Regions from separate parts of the Paenibacillus sp. PvP094 genome, predicted to be linked through region 3. Evidence: riboswitches for the same ligand, from Rfam matches in the RefSeq annotation. Region 3 holds a riboswitch; each other region holds the start of a gene.
What was found. A riboswitch is a leader RNA that binds a small molecule or an ion and turns the genes downstream of it on or off. The one in region 3 is predicted to bind glycine.
Positions count from the first base shown of each region.

Region 1: it holds a riboswitch for glycine, as region 3 does, so the genes downstream of both, ABIC22_RS21395 (serine hydroxymethyltransferase) here and gcvT (glycine cleavage system aminomethyltransferase GcvT) in region 3, are expected to answer to the same signal.
Region 2: it holds a riboswitch for glycine, as region 3 does, so the genes downstream of both, sdaAB (L-serine ammonia-lyase, iron-sulfur-dependent subunit beta) here and gcvT (glycine cleavage system aminomethyltransferase GcvT) in region 3, are expected to answer to the same signal.

Region 1 covers NZ_JBEPOM010000001.1:4,637,003-4,644,519, forward strand. The annotation lists gene ABIC22_RS21380 (ABC transporter substrate-binding protein) at 1-1,574, shown strand, start outside; gene ABIC22_RS21385 (ABC transporter ATP-binding protein) at 1,614-2,597, shown strand; gene ABIC22_RS21390 (M20 family metallopeptidase) at 2,681-4,159, shown strand; glycine riboswitch at 4,184-4,301, shown strand; glycine riboswitch at 4,305-4,386, shown strand; gene ABIC22_RS21395 (serine hydroxymethyltransferase) at 4,449-5,708, shown strand; gene gcvH (glycine cleavage system protein GcvH) at 5,728-6,129, shown strand; gene ABIC22_RS21405 (TetR/AcrR family transcriptional regulator) at 6,462-7,073, opposite strand; gene ABIC22_RS21410 (SDR family NAD(P)-dependent oxidoreductase) at 7,250-7,517, shown strand, end outside.
Region 2 covers NZ_JBEPOM010000001.1:1,584,989-1,592,505, forward strand. The annotation lists gene ABIC22_RS07320 (alpha-glycosidase) at 1-1,497, shown strand, start outside; gene sdaAA (L-serine ammonia-lyase, iron-sulfur-dependent, subunit alpha) at 1,681-2,628, opposite strand; gene sdaAB (L-serine ammonia-lyase, iron-sulfur-dependent subunit beta) at 2,618-3,307, opposite strand; glycine riboswitch at 3,414-3,515, opposite strand; glycine riboswitch at 3,520-3,645, opposite strand; gene ABIC22_RS07335 (MFS transporter) at 3,839-5,116, opposite strand; gene ABIC22_RS07340 (PH domain-containing protein) at 5,329-6,849, opposite strand; gene ABIC22_RS07345 (PH domain-containing protein) at 6,842-7,336, opposite strand; gene ABIC22_RS07350 (LolA family protein) at 7,368-7,517, opposite strand, start outside.
Region 3 covers NZ_JBEPOM010000001.1:3,492,747-3,500,263, forward strand. The annotation lists gene gcvPB (aminomethyl-transferring glycine dehydrogenase subunit GcvPB) at 1-720, opposite strand, end outside; gene gcvPA (aminomethyl-transferring glycine dehydrogenase subunit GcvPA) at 795-2,150, opposite strand; gene gcvT (glycine cleavage system aminomethyltransferase GcvT) at 2,147-3,283, opposite strand; glycine riboswitch at 3,466-3,567, opposite strand; glycine riboswitch at 3,571-3,694, opposite strand; gene gcvH (glycine cleavage system protein GcvH) at 4,036-4,428, shown strand; gene ABIC22_RS16145 (PTS mannitol transporter subunit IIBC) at 4,858-6,318, shown strand; gene ABIC22_RS16150 (BglG family transcription antiterminator) at 6,358-7,517, shown strand, end outside.

The DNA of each region.
Region 1 (7,517 bases), 1.1 Mb from region 3:
ATTCTGACAGCAATACATCATCGTCTCCGGGATCGGGTGGCGAAAGTGCTTCTGCTTCCGGGGGCACCGGTCAGCCTCTGTATATCGGCCTTGTGAATCCAGTGACGACATTCGATGTCTTTAATTTGGATAATGCAGGTGTCTTCGTGAACTCATTGATGAGCGATACACTTGTTGCCATGAACAGCGATTATGGATTCGATCCGAAGCTTGCCGAATCGATCGAAACAACGGACAACCTGAACTTTACCATCAAGCTGAACAAGAACGCCAAGTGGAGCGACGGGGAACCGTTCACGACAGACGACGTCGAGTTCACGTTCCACATGTTCACGGACATTAACGTGAAGACACTCCTCAACATGACGTTTGTCGCTGGACTGAACGAAGCTGGTAAGAGAGAGGAGGGGCAAACGGAGCTGGGATTTTTCGAAAAGGTGGACGACTACACCTTCGTCATTAAGACGAAAAACCCGATGGAAACGAATCAATTCAAGAGTCAGTTCGGCACGTACTTCCGATATCTTCCAGAGCACATATTGAAGGATGTGGCCCCGGTGGATCTGAACAAGAACGAATTTATGATGAATCCTACGGTCACCAACGGAGCCTACAAATTTGTCAAATTTGCCAAGGACCAGTACGTTCAACTCACTGCGAATGAGCAATATTACGAGGGTGCGCCGAATATTAAGGACATTTATATCAAAATGATGCCTGCGACGAATCTCGCAGCACAGCTTCAGACAGGTGACATACAGTTGACTTCTCCCGGTGTAGGTCTCATTCCGGTACAGGATTTTGACAAGGTAGCGAATATGGCGAATGTGACCACCGGCTATGGAGATGCCAATAATCCAAACATCATGTTCATCAATACGAAGAAGTTCCCGGATCCAAAAGTGCGTCAAGCCATGGCCTATGCCATGAACCGCCAGCTTATTGTAGATCAATTGCTGAAAGGACAAGGTGAACTCGTGGATGGCATGCTGGGCCAAAACCACCCTTACTACAATAAAGATATACCTCTTTACAGCTACGATCCTGAGAAAGCGAAAGCACTGCTGAACGAAGCGGGCTGGGACTTCAACCAGTCGATTGAATTCGTCGTCCCGACAGGCAACAAAATCCGCGAGCAAGCTTCTGACATCATAGCCGAGAATTTGAAAGCAGCCGGTTTGAAAGTGCAAGTGACTAAGCTCGATTTTCCGACAACCTATCAAAGAGCTCTTAAGCACGACTACGACTTAACGGTACTCAATCTGGGCTTCATTCTCGATCCGAACTCCGTGCTGGGTCTGTTCAAAACGGGAGTCAGCTTTAATATCGCAGACTATTCGAACACCGAAGTTGACGAGCTGCTGGCCCAAGGGGCAGAGGAGCTTGAACCATCCAAGCGTTTCGAGATTTACCAGCAGGTTCAGCAAATGCTGCACGACGATGTTCCGGTAATTGCCCTGTATGCTGATAAGCAAATGTATGCAGCGGCCAAAAACCTGGACATCGGCAAAGGTCTCGATACCAGCACGGTGGGCTTAACGAACAACGTCGCCAAGTGGAAATTCACCCCTTGATCGAATAACAATCAGCTTCGGTTCAGGGAGGGGCGGCAGATGCTAGATATGAAAAAGAAAAGGCCACCACTGCTGAGCGTAGAAGGGCTCAAGACATATTATCCCATCCGGCAGGGCATTTTCTCGCAGGTCACAGACTATGTCAAGGCGGTCGATGGTGTCAGCTTCTCGATTCGCGAAGGTGAGACGCTTGGTCTCGTCGGAGAATCGGGCTGTGGGAAGTCGAGTGTCGGTCGCACGCTGCTTCAACTTGAGACGCCTTATGACGGAAGGATCCTCTATGCGGGCCGGGAACTGGCAGAACTCGGCAAGAGGGAACTTCGCCGAATCCGGGCAAGCATGGGGATGGTTTTCCAAGACCCCTATTCCTCGCTCAATCCCCGAATGAGGATCAGTGATATTCTGGCAGAGCCTCTGCTGGCGCACCGACTTGAAAGTCGTTCGTCTGTTGGAGAACGGGTGGATCGCCTGCTCGAAACTGTCGGAATATCGACAGAAGACAAAAGTCGTTATCCTTATGAATTTTCCGGAGGACAGCGACAGCGAATTGGCATTGCGAGGGCTTTGTCCCTAAACCCCAGGTTTATCGTGTGCGACGAGCCCGTTTCAGCTCTCGACGTCTCGATCCAGGCCCAGATTCTGAATCTCCTGAAGAAGCTCCAGAAGGAGAAGGGGCTCGCATACCTGTTCATCGGACACGGCCTCGGCGCAGTCCGCTATATCAGCGATCGAATAGCTGTTATGTATCTAGGCAAGATTGTGGAGATTGCGAGCCGGGATAAGCTGTTCAGGGTGCCGAAGCATCCCTATACGAACGCCTTGTTAAGTGCGAATCCGGTAATCGATCCAAAGCTTCGTTCACACAAACGGATTATTATCCAAGGGGATGTTCCGAACCCAGTCCGCCTGCCAGGCGGCTGTCGCTTCCACACGCGGTGCCCGATCGCCAAAGCAATCTGTCGCGAATTCGAACCGGAGCTTAAAGGTCACGATCATGCCGTTGCCTGCTTTGCATTTAATTAACAGATAGCCTGTACTCAGTGTATTTGCTGTTTCCGTAGCCCAATGATGTAGAGTAGCCGAAATTAAGGAGAGAGGTGTTTGGCATGAATGAGAAGATCATTGAAGAAGTCACCGCGTATATCGAAGGCAAGAGAGATTTATTTATCGATGTAAGCGACTCGATCTGGGACTTCGCTGAAACGCGATTCGAAGAATTCGAGTCAGCGGATTTGCTCTGCAGGACGCTGGAACAGGAGGGGTTTTCAGTAGAGAAAGGCGTTGCCGGACTCGCCACCGGGTTTGTAGGCAGTTTCGGGAACGGTTCTCCGGTCATTGCTGTTCTTGGTGAGTTTGACGCGCTGGCAAGCCTTAGTCAGCAGGCGGGATCAGCAGTTTTCGATCCTCTTGTGCCGGGTGCGAATGGACACGGTTGCGGGCATAATCTGCTCGGAGCAGGCTCTCTGGCGGCTGCCTTTGCGGTGAAGGATTATCTGCAGGAACATGGTATGTCCGGCACGGTTCGATACTATGGCTGTCCGGCGGAAGAGAGTGGATCTGGCAAAGCCTACATGGCCAGAGCTGGATTGTTCCGGGATGTCGACGTCGCTTTCTGCTGGCATCCTGCCACGATGAACGTTGTCATGCATATGTCCTCTCTTGCTAATCTGCATGTGCACTTCAAGTTCACGGGCCGCAGCGCCCACGCGGCGGCCGCACCCCATCTCGGACGAAGCGCGCTGGATGCGGTCGAGCTGATGAATGTGGGAGTGAACTACTTGCGTGAGCATATGATTTCGGATGCGCGAATCCACTATGCCGTGACGAATACAGGAGGCTTTGCACCCAATGTTGTGCAGGCTGAAGCAGAAGTGAACTATTTGGTTAGGGCGCCGAAGTCCTCCCAGGTTGCGGAATTGTTTGAACGGGTTCTCGATGTTGCTCGTGGAGCGGCCCTGATGACGGGAACTACGATGTCATATCACTATGAAGGCGGGGCGTCCAATCTCATCCCGAATGCGGCTCTGGAAGGCAAAATGCACGAGTTCCTCACTGGGATTGAGCTTCCCGTTTATACTGAGGACGAATTGGCCTTTGCCCAAGAGATCTTTGCTATGATCCCTGAAGAGGATAAGACAAGTGCATCGCGACAGAGTGGAAAGAAGGTCCATGACATGCTCTCGGCCCGTCCTCTTGCGGGCTTCGTCGCTCCACTTATGGATACAATGCGCGTTATGCCAGCGTCAACGGACGTAGGAGATGTTAGCTGGAACGTGCCGACTGCACAATGCGGTACCGCGACCTGGGCTTATGCGACGCCGATCCATGCCTGGCAGACTGTTGCGCAAGGCAAGAGCAGCTATGCACACAAAGGCATGCTGCTCGCAGGCAAAGTGATGGCGTGTACTGCCATTGCAGCGCTGCTTGACCCTGCCCTCATTGAGCAGGCGAAGGCAGAGCTTGCGGAACGACTGGAAGGAGAGTCGTACGTTAGCCCGTTCCCTGATGACGTGATACCTCCGACTCTTTCCTTCTCTTCAAAAACGGCCGGAGCAGCATCTGAACAAACACCGGTGAAGGTGTAATTCCCAATCAACTGAATATAGCGAATGACGATGGCCGGGAGAGACCGCGGAAGCGAAATAAAGCTTCGGGGCACCGAAGGAGCAAGTCAGCGGCTGGCCAGCCGCTGGTTAAACTCTCAGGTAAACGTACCGCCATCCGACGCAACTCTGGAGAGAGCCAACAAGCCACCAAAGGGGTAATAACGGTCGAAGAGGGCCGTTTAAACTCTCAGGTACCCGGGACAGAGAACACGGCATGAGCCGGTTCACTGTCCCTTTTTTTATATATTATCCTAAGGAGGACATTTACTTGAGTTTATTAAACTATGATTCCGACATTTATGCTGCGATTGAACGAGAGCACGACAGACAATTAGAGACGCTGGAGCTGATTGCTTCCGAAAACATCGTGAGTCCGGAGGTCATGGAGGCGATGGGGACGGTCCTGACGAACAAGTACGCGGAAGGTTATCCGGGGAAAAGGTATTATGGAGGCTGTGAACATGTGGACGAAGTTGAGATTCTGTCGATGGAGAGGGCGAAATTGCTGTTCGGTGCCCAACATGCCAACGTTCAGCCCCATTCAGGTGCGCAAGCCAATACGGCCGTGCTGTTCCACTGGCTGAAGCCGGGCGACAAGCTGATGGGGATGAACCTTTCTCAGGGGGGTCATTTGACTCACGGAAGCCCGGTAAGCTTATCGGGCAAATGGTTCGAAGCAGTCTCCTATGGAGTGGATGAGCGATCTCATCTGATCGACTACGACCAAGTAGAGTCGGTGGCCCACAAGGAAAAGCCGGCCCTGATCATCGCCGGAGCCAGCGCTTATCCACGGATCATTGATTTTATAAAGTTCAAGGAGATTGCGGACAGAGTTGGTGCGAAATTCATGGTCGACATGGCACATATCGCTGGACTTGTGGCGGCAGGAGTGCATCCGTCTCCGGTTCCATATGCCGACGTTACAACAAGTACGACGCACAAAACGCTGCGCGGTCCGCGCGGTGGACTACTGTTGACGAACGACGAAGAAACGGCTAAAGGGCTGAACAAGTCGATTTTTCCGGGTATCCAAGGCGGTCCGCTCATGCATATTATTGCGGCCAAAGCCGTAAGCTTTCGAGAGGCACTGGAGCCGTCATTCCAAGCGTACGCGAAGAAGGTCGTCAGCAATGCTGGAACGCTTGCGGACACATTGATGGCAGAAGGTGCAACACTCGTCTCCGGAGGCACGGATAACCATTTGATGCTGATCGACGTTCGTCCGTGGGGACTCACGGGCAAAGAGGCCGAAAGATTGCTCGAGCATGTTGGCATTACAGTGAACAAAAACACGATTCCTGGAGAGACGACCAGTCCGTTCGTCACGAGCGGCATCCGTATCGGCACCCCGGCACTGACTACGAGAGGTATGGACGAAAAAGAAATGATAAGACTTGGACGCTGCATCGCAAGAGCCTTGAGACATCGAGACGACCCGGTAGTCATTGCCAAAGTAAGAGAGCAGACTGCTGAGCTTGCCGGGGCGTTTCCTCTCTTCTCGAGGGGGCAGCTTCAGAAAAAAATGTAGACCGAGAGGGTGCCGATGAATGAGTGAAGTCAAAGCTGGATTGGGTTATACGGTTGAGCATGAGTGGGTGGAGGTGCGGGGATCTAGCCTTGTTAGGATCGGTATTACGGATTATGCGCAAAGACAGCTTGGTGACATCGTATTTGTAGAAGTGGCGAAAGTGGGAACAACGCTTCAAGCGAACGAGACGGTGGGTACGATTGAATCGGTCAAAACAGTATCGGACTTATTCAGTCCAGTTAGCGGTACAGTTACGAGGGTTAACGATCAGTTACTGGACGCTTCTGAAAAAGTCAACGACGATCCCTACGGGCAAGGCTGGATCGTCGAGATAGAAATAGACAGCGATGCGGCTGAAGCAGTATCGCTTCTGCTGAATGCTGTCAATTATGCTGAACTTATTGGCACAAAGTCAGCGTGATGATAGTAACAGGATGTCGTCTCAGCTGCCTGGAAGTCATGAAGCAAGAATAGCATCCTCCTGGTAAAAATCAAATCGCTTAAGTAATTATCACCCGAATTATGAAGAAAGCGTACTGTGATTTAAGCGAATGACTGCCTGTGAAGTTTGCGGGCAGTCGTCACAACAACAGGGGCCGGCCAAGAATATACAATCATTTAAAGTCGCTATTAGCGGCTTTTTTTGCTTTTAAGGTATATTCGAATCCGCTTAAACTTGAAATTTCTATGTAATAAATAACTTTGACGTATGGTGGAAAATGCCTTGTTTAGTTGAACTGCAAAACAAAGTATTTAATCCAGTTTATCCCCCACATAATGAAAAGATTGAATATGCGTTTTGGTGAGTTCAATTACGTTATGGATAAACGCGTCCCGTGACTCACGAAATCCGCTTAAAATCCAATTGTTCAATAGTCCAAAAAAACCGTATGCAGTATAGTACTTGAAATACTCCATGTTGACAGGGGAGTTATTGATCGTTTCGAATACAAATTGCTCTTCATAAATTTTGAGCATGGTTTGCGGAAAGCCTGTATGCAGACCAGGTAACGTATCATCGTATTGGATTAATTCGAAGAAGTCACGGTGTTCATAAATATAATCCACGATTTGAAAAGATTCGACGTTAAGCTTGTTTGTGAGGACCTTTTGACCGTGCCAGTAGGGTTTACCTGTGGCTTTTCTCAACCCTTCAAGCTTCATGATCAATAACTCCTCGGCAAGAACGAATTTATCCTGGTAATGCAAATAAAAGGTGCTGCGATTGTAACCCGCTTGATCAACGATGTCTTTGACAGACACAGCATGGAAGCCTTTTTTCTTAATGAGCTGAATCAGAGCGGCTTTGAGATGTTCCTTGGTTCGATTACGATGTTGAGAAGTCACAGTAAGTTCATCATTCATTCAAAGAATCTCCTATAAATTTAGACATTTTTTAGAGAAGTGTCTAGAAGGTAGACACTTGGCTTTATCTTAATGATTGGATTGTTACAATTTTAAGCATACAATTAGTTTTGTAAACATCATATAGCACTATTGATATAGGCGCTATTCAAAATAGTATACTGGAGGATTTAGTCATGGGCAAACTACAAGACAAAGTAGCAGTCATCACAGGAGGAGCATCCGGAATTGGTGCAGCGACAGCTCGTCTATTCGTTTCCGAAGGAGCCAAAGTCGTCCTGGTGGACTTAAATGAAGAAAAAGGCAAAGCGTTTGAGCAGGAGCTGAAAGCGCTTAACGCGAAGGCTCTATTTATCAAAGCCAACATCACAAGCGAACAAGAGGTTGCTGAGATTTTCAAACAAACCGTCGAAGCTTTTGGCAAAGTGGACATCGTATTCAACA
Region 2 (7,517 bases), 1.9 Mb from region 3:
GACGAGCAGATCTGGATGTCGGAAACGGGTTTCCATGAAGACGAACCGGACGATCCGGGGCAGATGTTTCAGTTCCCCTATATCCACCAGGGTGCGGTCTTTACGCCGCCTGAGTGGGTCAAGGATGCGGTTTTCTATCAGATCTTCCCCGAGCGATTTGCCAACGGCAATCCGGAACTTAATCCGGAGAATGTTGAACCATGGGGCGGCGAGCCTACACCATCCAACTTCTTTGGAGGCGACCTCCAGGGTGTAATGGATCATCTGGACTACCTCAGTGAGCTAGGCATTAATGCCATTTATTTTACCCCCATCTTCGAAGCAACCACCAATCATAAATATGATACCGAGGATTACCTCCGGGTAGATCGGCATTTCGGTGATGCAGACACCGTGAAACGATTGGTCAAACTGTGTCATGAACGCGGTATTCGGGTGCTTCTCGATGCGGTGTTCAATCATTCCGGGAAGACGTTTGCCCCATTTGTAGACGTGCAGGAAAACGGGGAGAAGTCCAAATACAAGGATTGGTTCCATGTTCATGAATTCCCGCTGGATGTGAAGGATGGCATACCTACGTATGAGACCTTTGGATTTGAGCCTCACATGCCGAAGCTGAACACGGAAAATCCGGAAGTGAAGGACTACCTGCTGAAGGTAGCCGAGTATTGGATCAAGGAAGTGGGCATGGACGGCTGGCGACTGGATGTCGCGGACGAAGTGGATGATGCGTTCTGGCGGGATTTCCGCCGGGTAGTCAAGGCTGCGAATCCGGAGGCGTATATTCTCGGAGAGATCTGGAATGAATCCTCTGCATGGCTGCAAGGTGACCAGTTCGATGCTTCCATGAACTATCCGTTTACCGATGCCGTGAATAGTTTCTTTGTCAAAAATAAAATGAATGCCGAGACATTCGCCAATTCCATTGGACGGCAGCTGTCACGTTATCCGCTGCAAGCCAGCGAAGTGGCATTCAACCTGCTGGATAGCCATGATACGCCAAGGCTGCTGACACTGTGTGAAGGCGATCAGCGCAAGATGAAACTGGCAGCATTGTTCCAGTTCACCTATCTGGGCACGCCGTGCATCTATTACGGAGACGAGATCGGGCTGGATGGCGACCATGATCCGGGCTGCCGGAAATGCATGGAATGGGACGAGGCGAAGCAGGACCGTGAGTTGTTCACCTTTTATCAGCAGCTTATCGCCCTTCGCCATGCCCATCCCGCTCTACGTGCAGAAGGTCATGTTCGATTCCTGCAAGCCCGTCCTGAAGGCAGCCAGCTCGTTCTCGAACGGCAGAGTGAGGATGAACGCATTCTCGTTCTGTTCAATCGTTCGGAGGAAACGGCGATGATTGAATTCGAGGGTGGCGCGGGCGAATGGACCGAATTGTTGGACGGTAACCACCGCACAGCTAAGGACGGCGATGTTCTCGCTGTTGAACTGCCAGCATACGGTTATGCTGTGTTAAGTACAGATATCAGTCAGGGATAAACGGTAAATATTTATTTCTCATCGTCGTAGATTACAAGAGTTTTCTCCTGTAAAGCCCGGAGTTAGGCTGAGGCTCTTTCTCATCAAATAAAAAAAAGGCGTCCAGCATGACCTGTAAAGGCCAGTGGACGCTTTTCTCCATTTTGTCTCCTGTATAATTAATCCTGTCCTATGGGCTTCGTTCTATGCCTGCTCTTTCGAAATATCGGTTGTGCTCTGTGGTTCGGACTCAGCTTCAGGTTCCGCACGCTTCGCTTTGGGTTTCGCCAGCTTCTCCATCATTTTCCGGCCCGTTGGCGTCTGGGCCAACCCGCCCTGCGCTGTCTCGCGGTGTCTGCTCGGCATCGCACTTCCCACTTCCAGCATGACATCAATGACTTCATCCGATGGAATAGCACTTCTTACCCCGGCCAGCGCCATATCGGCTGCAGCCAGTGCCGTTACCGCACCGAGTCCGTTGCGGACGATGCATGGAATTTCAACAAGCCCTGCGACCGGATCGCAGATGAGGCCCAGTGTATTTTTTAACGCGAGACCTACGGCATGAACGACCTGCTCCGGCGTCCCCCCACGCAGCTCCACCATTGCACCGGCAGCCATGCCGATCGCCGAACCGACTTCTGCCTGACAGCCACCCTCTGCACCAGAAATAAACGAGTTATTGGCGATGACATATCCAATTGCACCTGCACAGAATAAGCCGTTCACCAGATGCTCATCACTCCATCCGAATCGCTCCTGGGAGCTGATGAATACACCGGGGATAATCCCGCAAGAACCCGCTGTCGGCGTAGCCACAATCCGGCCCATGGATGCGTTGACTTCAGATACACACAGCGCATAGGCCATTGCCAGTGCGGAAGCGTCCCCCGAGCAGGTTTCGCCCTGGCGAATATATTCGGCCATCTTTTTGCCGTCTCCGCCGGTCAAGCCACTGCGCGAAGTGGTGTCCTCCGTCAGTCCTTTCCGTACAGCCTCTTTCATCACCTGATAATATTCCGACATCTGCCGCACAACATCCGCTTCCGGCGTATTGGTCTCCTGGACCTGCTCCTCGATCATTAGCCGGGCAATGGTTTTGGATTCAGCCGTACAGATCGTATTCAGCTCATGCAAGTGCTTAAAGCGCATCCGGATCAACCCCTCTCTTCAAATCAATGACGCGAATATCCAGCACATGATCCAGTGAACGCAGGCGTTCCAACATCTCGGCACTTGGTGCTCCGTCCATTTCCATCGCTGTTAGTGCTTCGCCATCCCGGGCTTTTCGGTCTACCTGCATATAACCGATGTTAACCCCTGAGGAGCTGATCGTAGACGTCACGGAAGCAAGCACCCCTGCCTTGTCCGCATGACGCAGAACGAGTGTGGGGAATTCCCCGCTGATCTGTACCCGGAAATCATTAAGCGCATGCACCGACACACTGCCGCCGCCAATCGAAGCACCAACGAGTGAACATTGACGCTCACCGTGCCACAACTCAATTTTGACCGTATTCGGATGCGGAGCAGGCAGTCCACTTGTATAGAACTCAACCTCCATACCCGCTTGTTCGGCATACGCCTCGGCGTCCGGTATCCGCGGATCATCCGTGACATAGTCAAGCAAACCACCAATTAACGCCAGATCTGTACCGTGACCTTGATACGTATCGGCAAATGAGCCGTATAGTGTCAGCCTGGCACGTTCAGGCGTACACCCCAGCCACTGCCTTGCAATTCTTCCCAATCTCGCTGCCCCAGCTGTATGTGAACTTGAAGGGCCCGTCATCGACGGACCAATAATTGAAAAAACATCTTTAAATCGCATCCTGCACCCCTCCATATCGTCATATCCATCCAGACATGCACCATAATGTTCCTTCATTACTGAATGATGACATCAAAAAAGGACAGTAGAAGGCCTTAGGCCCTCTCTCTGTCCTCGTTACCTGAGAGTTTCATGATCAGAGGCCGCCCCATGGGGTACCCTTCTCATCATATACCCCTTGGGTGGCGCATTCGCGCACTCTCCAGAGTTGCGTCCAACGATGGTACATTTACCTGAGAGATTAACCACCTGCGCCGGGTGCGCAGCGGCTTGCTCCTTCGGTGCCTGGCAGCCTACTTAAACCAATGGCCTGCCCAGGTCTCTCCCGCTCGTTCTCATCCGCTGTATCGTATATATTCGCTTGAACACATATCAAACGTTGTCCTTGTGAAATTGATCATTCATATAACAGATTAATATGCAACACACGTAATGTCAACAAAAGTAACGCATCATTATCATCTTGGCAAAATTCCTCTAATATTATATGCAGCTTTCCACGGAATCGTTCAGTTTTCAATAGGATATAGACTAGCTATGTAGAGATTTTGAGGAAGAGCTGTGATCCTTATAATATGACTGTCTTGAAGGAAGCCAGCTCGTAAGCCATAACAGAAGGGAACCCAGCATCAGAACTGCCGAAACGACCGTATATACCGTTCGAAGAGAGATCACTTCGGCAACTACACCCATGACCAAAATCGAAATGACCTGCAATGCACTCAGCATGAGTCCAAGTACGCTGCTCATTCGCCCCATCAAGTCTACCGGTATATTATTCTGATAAAAGGTGACCAGTCCCGTGTTTGCCGGCGCCGAACACAACCCAAGCAGAATAAAGGCGAATGCGGCAAGTTCGAACGAAAACGAACGAGCGAACAGGAAATAACCAAGCGCAACCAAGAGCACGCCTCCGCCCATCATGTGACGGATGGACAAGTGTTTGGCGAACAACCAAACCAGCAGAGAACCCGCCATGTATCCAGCTCCAGTAACACTCATCAACGCACCATAGTGTGACTCGGACAGGTTCATGACTTGACGGATAAACACCACTTCCTGTGCATCCAGCGACATGCCAATAACAAGAATAATCTGGAACAAGGCATAGATGCCCACCACATATCCTGCTTGGCGACTGAATAGCATTACGGCTCGCCAATCCTGGGCAATCAGGCGAGGGGTTAGCCTTGTCCTACCGCTGCTCTGCTCTCCAGTGCCCAGCCTTGGCAGTAACATCAGGATTAGCGCCGACACCACAAAGGAAGCTGCATTGGCATAGATCGCCGCTGCAGGTGACAGATAAATCAACATGACTCCGGCTATGGCTGGGCCTGTAATAAAAGCACCAGAACTGATCATTGCCTGCAGGGAATTGAATCGCTTGCGCCGCTCAGCAGGAACCAGCCGGGTGATGTACACCTGCGAAGAAGGTACGAATATGGATGAGGACATGCTGACAAGAAAAATGATGCCGTACATCATCCATAGACTGGGCATCAGCGGAAGCAATGCCACGAGCACAGCTCTCACCACATCCGCCCCAATCATCAGCTGCCGCTGGTCGTAGCGGTCAATCAGACTGCCTGACCAGAACTTGGTGCATACCGAGGCAATCGGCGAGATAATCCACAAGCCTGCAACTGCCGCCGGGGACTGTGTCATGTTAAGCACCATCAAATTAATGGCTACAATGTAGATGAAATCCCCCAGGTTGGATATGCCTACTCCGCCCAGGAGCAAACCAGCATGTTTCCATCCCCCTGACTGGGTGCCCTTCCCTTTCTCCTGATCTCGATCATTGCTCATCCATCAGATCCCTCCCAGGTTCATTCATGAATTTTAAGAAGCACTGAATTAAAACCCAATAATTGTATTATCTCCTATTTGATCCTTTTTCGCAGTAAAAAAATGGACGATGCCCGGCGTCGATCATCATGTTTCGCAAGGCTTCCCGTACCAAAAAGACTGCCGTTAATCGGGCAGTCTCAAGTCGGTTTAATCCAAGTTGCTTTTCTATATCATTTTTGGGTCAAATTCGAAGCCTGCCGAAACCATTCCTTTACGGCATTAGCCTGGCCATATTCTAGGAATATGGCTTTGAAGCCGCCCCGATTCACCATCAGCCTCGCCCGAACGGATAACAAGGACTTGCTTCGCTGTCTTCGGGTAGCCACCGTATCCACTGTGACCACATGAGGCCGGCGCATCAGCGCTGTTCTGCGGGAGATGGCCCGGTGGCGAAGGGTTAGCAGCTTGCCCTGAATGCTCAGCCCTTCATCCTTGAAGCACCCGTATCCCCAAACGACACATAAGGGAATAAGGAGAAATAGAAATGCACCCATCGGGCCCAGAAATACCGTCCCCGCTGTTCCCAGCAGGGCTGCACCAAGCAGTTTCCAGCGTAAGAATAACCAGCGAGCTCGGTCCGGGGGTCTGTTAGCAGGTGGCTGCATGACGAATTGCGGTACAATTCGGGCAAGCAGCTCATTGACATCGCGGAGCGGCAGCAGCGGATGAAGCATCATTTTTTTCTCCGTCTCTGAAGTCAAAACGAAAATCTCCACCTCGGCATAACCAAACGGCTGTCGCAGCAGTCCCTCCCTGATCTCCACCGCCTGGACCTTCCCTGGTGAGAACACATGCTTCTTTCGGTCGAGCAATCCGGAAACAATCGTAATATTACCGCCTTCCTGCTCCACCGTGAATCCGGCATACTTTATCGTGAACAGGACAGCAGACAAGATCCAAGCCAGCAAAAACATGACAGGAACCAGTCCGAGCCACCAGATCGCTGGCAGCTGTCCAGCCCGCTCAACCAAGCTGCTGTAGAAGTGCGCAGGGAGCAGGTCATCCGCGAAGGAATAAACCCCAGTACCGAATACGACAACGAGCGGCAGATTCATCGTGGTCAGCGCTCCGGCGAACAATCTGCCGGCTGACAGCCGCAGCAGGACCTCCCGTTCTGGCTGAATAAGCGGAGAAGATGCCTGGATGTGTCTCTCCTTTTGCTCAAGGGATTCTCCCTCTCCATCTGAGTTAAGATCTTCAGCATGTTCAGCTGAGAGAGGTGCTTCCGCTTTCTTCACAGCCTCATTCCGCTTCTGATATAACCACTGCTCTACCCGCTCGGCCTCCGCAACGGCGAGAGCGGGTAATACACCATCTGCCTCTTTGCTGCCGCCCGGCGTCTCAATCTTGAGCTGTGCCAGCCGGAGCAAGCGCTGAATCAGAGGCTGCTGTGTCTGGATGGAGTGAATACGGCTGAAATAGATCGATTTCTCCTCTCGGACAAATATGCCCTGACGCAGCACAATCCGATCATCCTGAAGCGTGTAGCTGAATTTACGCCATTTAAACCACCCGTACAAAATAAAAGGAAGCGTAAATAGAACAATGGCAGCAGCATAACCATACCAGGGAAACTTGCTCCAGTTCACGCCTTTGATGATGAGTAGAACGAGGATGGGAATGATGGACTTCATTACGCTAAAAAAAGGAAATAACATGTACAGCTTATGTAGATGCTTTGATTCATTCATCGGGATCTTCCACCTTCGCCAGATGTCCGATACTGCGCTTCAATTGCTCTGCTTCCTCTCTTTCCAGTCCGGCGATATGGAGTGTGGCTGCCGCAGTAACGATGCTGACTTTGGCAAGTCCATACTTTCGCAGCAGCGGACCGCTCTCCAGTTCCACCTGCTGTACACGCGTCATCGGCACAATCGTATCCGTATGCCATAACCAGCCGGAATGGATCTCCACTTCATCCTCAGCCACCCGAAAACTAAAGTGTCGGTGTCGTAATCCGGGCAGAATCCAGGTGTACCAGACCAGTGAAATGATAAAAAGCCCTAATCCAATCCAGCCCGGCCACAGCACCCATTCTCTAACCCATGCGATCATCAGATATCCAGCAGCCAAAAGAGTCAACAGCCCATTGACCATAAGGGCCGTCAGGGCTGTAGCTTGTTTGGCTTTGGGGTGGAGACGTCGCAGTTCTTCGTTGTTAACCTCTGTGTAATCCATTGCGTGACTCACACTCTCCTACCATTCAAAATTAAGGCTGATTAGGAAGCTTCAGATTCTTCGCCCAAGCCTGAAGCTTCTCCTTCGTCCATTCCTCGTTCTCACCCATGATGGAGTACCGCAGCCCATTCTCAGTCCATGATATGTTCCGTATACTCTTCATATACGAACCCTCGGTATC
Region 3 (7,517 bases):
CACGATGGAGGCAATCTCCTGAATGTCCTTTTCAAACAATCCCAGGGTATTTGGGTTGGTCAGCATCAAGGCTGCAGTATCGGAACCTACCGCTGCACGCAGTGCATCCAGATCGACCAGACCGTCCGCACGGGATGGAATGGTTATTGTCTCGAAGCCAGCCACGGTTGCACTTGCCGGGTTGGTGCCGTGTGAAGAATCCGGGACAATGACTTTGGTCCGCTGTTCACCACGACCTTCGTGATAGGCACGAATCATCATGAGTCCGGTCCATTCACCATGTGCACCAGCAGCTGGTTGCAGGGTCACCGCGTCCATGCCAGTCAGACCTGCAAGGTCGTTTTGCAACGTGTAGAGCAACTCAAGTGCACCTTGAATACTGGATTCAGGCTGATACGGATGGATTTTGGCAAAACCATTGTAGCGAGCAACATCCTCGTTAATCTTCGGATTATACTTCATCGTACAAGATCCGAGTGGATAGAATCCGTTATCTACCCCGAAGTTCCGGCGGGAAAGGGCAGTATAGTGACGAATGACATCTACTTCAAATACCTCAGGCAGTGCAGCTGCTTCCGAACGCAGCATTTCCCGGGGAATCAAGCTCGCGGGATCTTGACGCGGAACATCGCATTCAGGCAGGGAGTAAGCGACACGACCCGGGCTGCTCAGTTCAAAGATCAGTGATTGCTCTGGAGCAGGCGATGCTGCTTGTGTCATTTGTTGCGTGCTGGTTTCGGCTTGGGAAGGAGCTGCCGTTTCCGGCTGTCCTTGGATGGTTGTCATTTCCTGAGTCACAGCGATCCCTCCAATACACGTGCGAATTCGTCAATCTCTTCCTTGCTGCGCCGTTCCGTAACAGCGACCAGCATATGTCCGGCAAGCTCCGGATAATCCCGTCCAAGTTCATATCCTCCGATGAAACCGGCATCCAGCAGCTTCAACTGAAGGGCATCGACGTCTGTCCCTTCTGGTAGCTGAATGACAAACTCATTGAATGTGGGTGCTTTAAAGGTCAGGCTGACTCCAGGAATTGCTGTCAGTGCTTGAAGAGCATAATGACTCTTTTGCAAATTCAGGTCAGCCACATCAATCATGCCCTGTCTTCCCATAGTAGACATATACACCGAAGCGCTTAGGGCAAGCAATGCCTGGTTGGAGCAAATATTGGATGTCGCCTTTTCGCGGCGGATATGCTGTTCACGTGCTTGGAGCGTCAGTACAAAACCACGTTTTCCGTTGCGATCCGTTGTCTGGCCAACGATTCGGCCCGGAATCCGGCGCATATGAGCCTGGGATACAGCGAAATATCCACATGTCGGACCACCGAGCGAAGCGGAGATGCCAAGGGGCTGTGCATCACCGACAACGATGTCAGCACCCAGCTTGCCTGGAGCTTCGAGCATACCAAGCGCCAGCGGGTTTGCGCTGACCACGAGCAGACCCTTGTGCGCATGCGCGAGGTCTGCAGCCTGTTTTACATTTTCCACGGCACCGAAGAAGTTCGGACTCTGGATCATGACAGCTGCGGTATCATCCGATACGGCGGCTTGAAGGGCATCCCAATCGGTCACCCCGTTCTGATAACCAATCTCGACAATCTCCAAATTCAGACCATGGGCGTAAGCCTTCAACACTTGACGGGCTTCAGGATGAACGGTGCGGGAGACGATTAGCTGTTTGCGGCGAGTTGCCGCTGCGGCCAGATTCCCTGCTTCTGCAAATGCGGTCGCGCCATCATACATGCTCGCATTGGCTACAGCCATGCCAGTCAGTTCACAGATATACGATTGAAATTCGAAGATCGCCTGGAGCTCGCCCTGACTGATTTCGGGCTGATATGGCGTATAGGCGGTATAGAACTCGGAACGGGAAATGACGTGATTAATCACGGAAGGGATATGATGATCGTATATGCCTGCGCCCAGGAAACTGGCGTGTGTCTCAAAATTGGCATTGGCGCCAGCCTGCTTCGACATGTGGCGTGTCAGCGCGTATTCATCCAGTTTGGAGGAGACCGGCAGCTCGCCTTGATAACGAATCTCCTGCGGGATGTCATGGAACAGATCTTCAATCGTTTCCACACCGATGGTCGCGAGCATGGCGCTCTGATCCTGTTCAGTCATGGGAATGTAGCGGTGCTTGTTCATGCTTGATCAGCTCCTTGGGTAGGTGTCTTTGACGTACGTGTCCGTTTATGAAAAGGGGTCTTCACAACTTCGGCTTTCAGCTTTTTGCCACGAATCTCAATCTCGAGCGGGGTGCCGAGTGCAGCATATTGGCTGTTAATTAGGGCGAGCCCCAGATTGCGCTTCAGCGTAGGGGACTGTGTACCGGTTGTTACTTCCCCGATCTGCACGCCTTCCACGTAGATGGGATAGTGGGGACGTGGAATCCCGCGCTCCAGTACTTCAATGCCGACCAGTTTACGGGAAGGTCCACCATTCTTTTGCTGCAATAGTGCTTCGTGTCCGATAAAAGGTCCGGCATTCAGCTTCACAAACATGCCAACGCCTGCTTCCAGCGGTGAAATGGTCGGCGATAGTTCCTGTCCGTAGAGGGGCAGCTTCGCTTCGAATCGAAGTGTATCCCGTGCACCAAGTCCAGCCGGAACCAGACCGTGATCAGCGCCAGCCTCCATTAATCCGTTCCAGACCGCAGCGGCCTGATCTGCCTGTACGTATAGTTCGAAGCCGTCTTCTCCGGTATAACCGGTGCGGGACAGCAGCAGTTTTACACCACAGACCTCAGCATTCTGTACAAAACGAAAAGGCTCGATTATGGATACGTCAGTATCTGTAACTTTTCCGATGATGTCTGTAGCAAGCGGGCCCTGTAGAGCCAGGAGGGCTGTTTCCGCGGAGTCATTCGTCATGCTCACCCCAGGAACCATGTGTTCTTGCAGCCAGGCCCAGTCCTGATCAATATTAGAGGCATTCACGACGAGCATATAATGCTGATCTTCCAGCTTGTATACGAGCAGATCGTCCACTACGCCACCGTCCGGGTAACACATTAACGTGTATTGTGCCTGGCCAGGAACCAGTGAAGTCACGTCGTTGGTCGTCAGTTTCTGCAAAAATGCTTCGGCCTGTTCACCCTGTACCGTGAATTCACCCATGTGGGATACATCGAACAGTCCGGCCCGTTCTCGCACCGCTTCATGTTCCTTCTGAATCCCACTGAATTGAACCGGAAGCTCCCAGCCTCCAAAATCGATGCACCGTACACCTTCATATTGCTGATAAAGTGGATAGAGTGGAGTTCTAAGCAAATCGGACATCAAATCACCTCGTTATGGCCGCTACTGGGCCGAGTGTATAACATGAATGATTCTTTTCTTGAATAAGTATGGTTAAGGCAGCTGACGACAGCGCCGGCTCGATCCTGACTTTCGTTTTTTTGGGAAAAAGGAAAAGGACAGGCCAAAGAACCGGCATGCCAGAAGCACGCTGTATTCTTAGGCTCTGTCCTTGGTACCTGAGAGTTACCCCGCCAATAGGTTGCAGCAGGTTTCCCCTTGGGTGATCATAACGCCCATACCGGGCGAATAGATGCTCTCCAGAGTTGCGTCCCGTAAAAGTCCTTTTGCCTGAGAGATTCACCTCCCGCTTGTCGGGTGGTTTACTCCTTCGGCGTTACCGCGTGCATCCAAGAGTTGGGCGTCACGGGTAATCTCTCCCTTTACATTCATCCGCGGGTGATGCACACAACGATTAACATTTACTCTCTCATTAAAACGTGAATCCACTATCGATGTCAAGAACGATATCACAGAAATTAATAAAAAACCGAATAATATTTAGTGATCTCAATTTATTGTTCGTGTATATAAAAAGAGTGCGCTTACTATTCTAATATTACCCATTATATGTAGAGTGAGGGTGTTTGCGTTACAGGCTGTAATCATCAAAAATCAAATAATTTGTGAGGTATCTTGACATTTCAATCAAAAATATCTTACGCTATGTTCTGGGAAAAAGGGTTGGCCGAAGGGACGCATGCACTCATTAATGAAAAGCGAGGCGGATATCGATGAGCGAATTGAAAAGTGATTTCCTGTACAGTGAAGAGCACGAGTGGGTGCAAACCGTAGGGGAGGATACTGTACGGATCGGCATTACCGAGTTCGCGCAGCATCAGCTGGGTGACATTGTGTTTGTGGAATTGCCTGACCTTGAATCGGATGTAAAAGCGGAAGACAGCATTGGTACGATTGAATCCGTGAAGACGGTTTCGGATTTGTTTTCTCCGGTAAGCGGTTCGATTATTGCTGTGAATGAAGCACTGCAGGATGCACCTGAACTCGTCAACAGTTCGCCTTACGAAGAAGGCTGGATGATTGAGATTCGTGTTGAAGGTGATTTGACAGCAGCGTTGTCTAAACTGATGAATGCTGATGCATATCGTAAGCACACCGAGGAGTAGAATGTATTTGCACTAAATAACCTTTATTAATCTAAGATTTTTTCATACGTTGGACGGTCGTGCACGTCTTCAGAGCCTGTGTGAGCCTTGGTGCTCATGCAGGCTTTTTCGTGTTCCCAAGGACAGGCTTGTTGCCATATGAGACACTTGAACAGGATGGAATAAGGCTGAATCGCACATGCTATATTATTGAATTTAGTACCGTAAATGATATAAGACACATACGAAAAAAGCCAAGTATATCAATGGTTAGAACCCTCTCATCATCATAAAAACGATTACATAAACACAATGTTGTCATCAATGATCATGACGAAAGTACGCTTTCATTTCGTTGAACCGGAGACCAATCTGGCTTAGGATAACAGCAGGGGAGAAATGATACCCCTTTCATAAATGATAACTACTTGATCCGAGGAGGATAATACAATGAGTAACTTGGACCAAACGTCCAATTCCAAAGGCGGTCTCCGGGTAGGCGTTCAGCGTTTTGGCCGATTCCTAAGCGGCATGGTTATGCCGAATATGGGTGCATTTATTGCCTGGGGGCTAATTACGGCCATGTTTATCAAAACAGGCTGGTTCCCTAACGAAACGATTGCAACGTTAGTAGATCCGATGATCAAATATTTGCTGCCACTGCTTATCGGTTACACTGGAGGTACGATGGTGCATGGCCAGCGTGGTGGTGTCATTGGTGCCATCATGACTATAGGGGTTATCGTCGGCAGTGACATTCCGATGTTCCTGGGTGCCATGATAGCCGGACCACTGGCTGCATGGATCATCAAAAAGTTCGATAAAGCCGTTGAAGGCAAGATCAAAGCAGGGTTCGAGATGTTGGTTAATAACTTCTCAGCCGGTATTATCGGTGGTATCCTGGCGATCATTGCACTGCTGGGTATCGGACCTGCTGTAGAAGGAATTAGCACCGTATTATCGGCTGGTGTACAGGGGCTGATGAATCTGGGATTGCTCCCACTCGTCAACCTGATCATTGAACCAGGGAAGGTATTGTTCCTGAACAATGCAATCAACCACGGCATTCTAACACCGATTGCAACAGATCAAGCGAGAGAATTGGGTCAATCCGTATTATACATGCTTGAATCGAACCCGGGTCCCGGACTTGGTATCCTGCTGGCTTACTGCTTCTTCGGTCGTGGAACAGCAAGATCTTCCGCACCGGGTGCGGTTATCATCCACTTCTTCGGGGGAATTCATGAAATTTATTTCCCTTACATTCTGATGAAACCGATTCTGATTCTTGCGGCAATCGCAGGCGGCGTGGCAGGTACAGCAACCTTCATGCTTACCGGAGCCGGACTGGTCTCAGCACCTTCACCGGGTAGTATCATTGCATATTCCCTGTTAACGCCAAAAGGTGGATATCTGCCGATGCTCGCCGGGGTGGCTGTGGCTGCTATCGTATCCTTCCTGGTTGCAGCACTGCTGCTGAAAACAGGTAAGCAAAAAGAAGAAGATCTGGAGTCTGCAGCGAATCGCATGAAAGACATGAAGAGCCAAGGCAATACAGCGAATGCTGCTATTACAGCAGATAATCGTGAAGCAGACAGAGCCGCGGATTTGGCTTCTTCAACTGTGAAAGCAAAAACCGATGTGAAGAAAATCGTCTTCTCCTGTGATGCAGGTATGGGTTCAAGTGCCATGGGGGCTTCCATTCTTCGCAAGAAGATGAAAGCTGAAGGGATTGACGTTGCGGTAACCAACACGGCAATCAGTGATATCCCGCAGGACGCAGACGTTGTTATTACGCAGAAGACATTGACGGACCGTGCCCGCAGCGTGGCACCGAACGCAGAACATATATCCATCGACAACTTCCTAAAAAGCCCGGAATACGATGCGCTCGTTGAACGCCTGAAATAACAGGTTGCGATCGTTTTCCCTGAGCCGGAGGCTTGAGATATGAGTATTACGAAAAGACAGCGTGAAATTGTGGAGTTCCTGTTGGAACATCCGCAGGAAGTAACCGCCGGCGACATTGCAATTGCGGTCAAAGTCAGTACACGAACCGTCCATCGGGAGCTTCAGATGATTGAGAAGTGGCTTGAACCCTTTGGCATGAAATTGGAAAAAAAATCAGGAACCGGGGTCCGCATAGACCCTGGTTCCGATGATTTGGCTTCACTGCGTGAGCAGCTGGAGCTGAACGAATATGTGGAGTTTACGCCCGAAGAGCGTAAACTCTTCATGCTTTGTATTTTGCTGGATGAGGCGGAGCCTGTAAAACTGCTGGCGCTTGCATCGGATCTGAGAGTAACGGTCTCGACCGTGAGCAATGATCTGGATGAACTGGAACCCCGGATTCGTCAAGCAGGCCTGAAGCTGGTTCGCAGGCGAGGATACGGAGTGAAGATCAATGGCAGTGAAACGGCCTATCGCGCAGCAATCGCAGGACTTGCGCTTGAATATCTGGATGAATCTGATCTGTTCGGAAGGCAACCTGACCAGGGAATTTCCAAGGTGAACCAGAAGCTGCTGGGCATGATTGGCCATCGTGATGTACTGACGGTCGAGAATGCGTTATGGCAGCCGGATGTTGACTGGCTCGAAAATATTCCGGAGCGACAGTATACCAAATTGCTTATTCAACTGTCCGTTGCGCTGGTGCGCATTCGCAAGGGGTTTACCGTCGGACGCATTCCTTCTTCGGATAAAAAAGCGGTTTACCCTTCTACGGGAGATCAAAGCGTGCCTGAATACATGGCTGCGAGACTATGCAGCGTGCTCTCTGATCAGCTTGGCATTTCGTTTGCCAAGGAAGAACAGAGCTATTTACACAAATTATTAATTGAAACCGAGCAGCTTATTCACTCCACACGCTTACTGCCTGTTGACGATCTGGTACTGCTGGACATGGTTCGTTCCCTGATGGATCAGATGCAGGGGAGAACGGGCTATGCATTCCAGGAGGATCGTCTTCTGCGGGAAGGGCTGATTGCCCATATGCAGCCGGTGATGGAGCGGATTGGAGGCAGGCAAAGCATACGTAACCCACTGCTTCAGCAGATTCGCAAGGATTACGATTCGTTGTTCGGGGATGTGAAGAACGCGGTGCATGACGC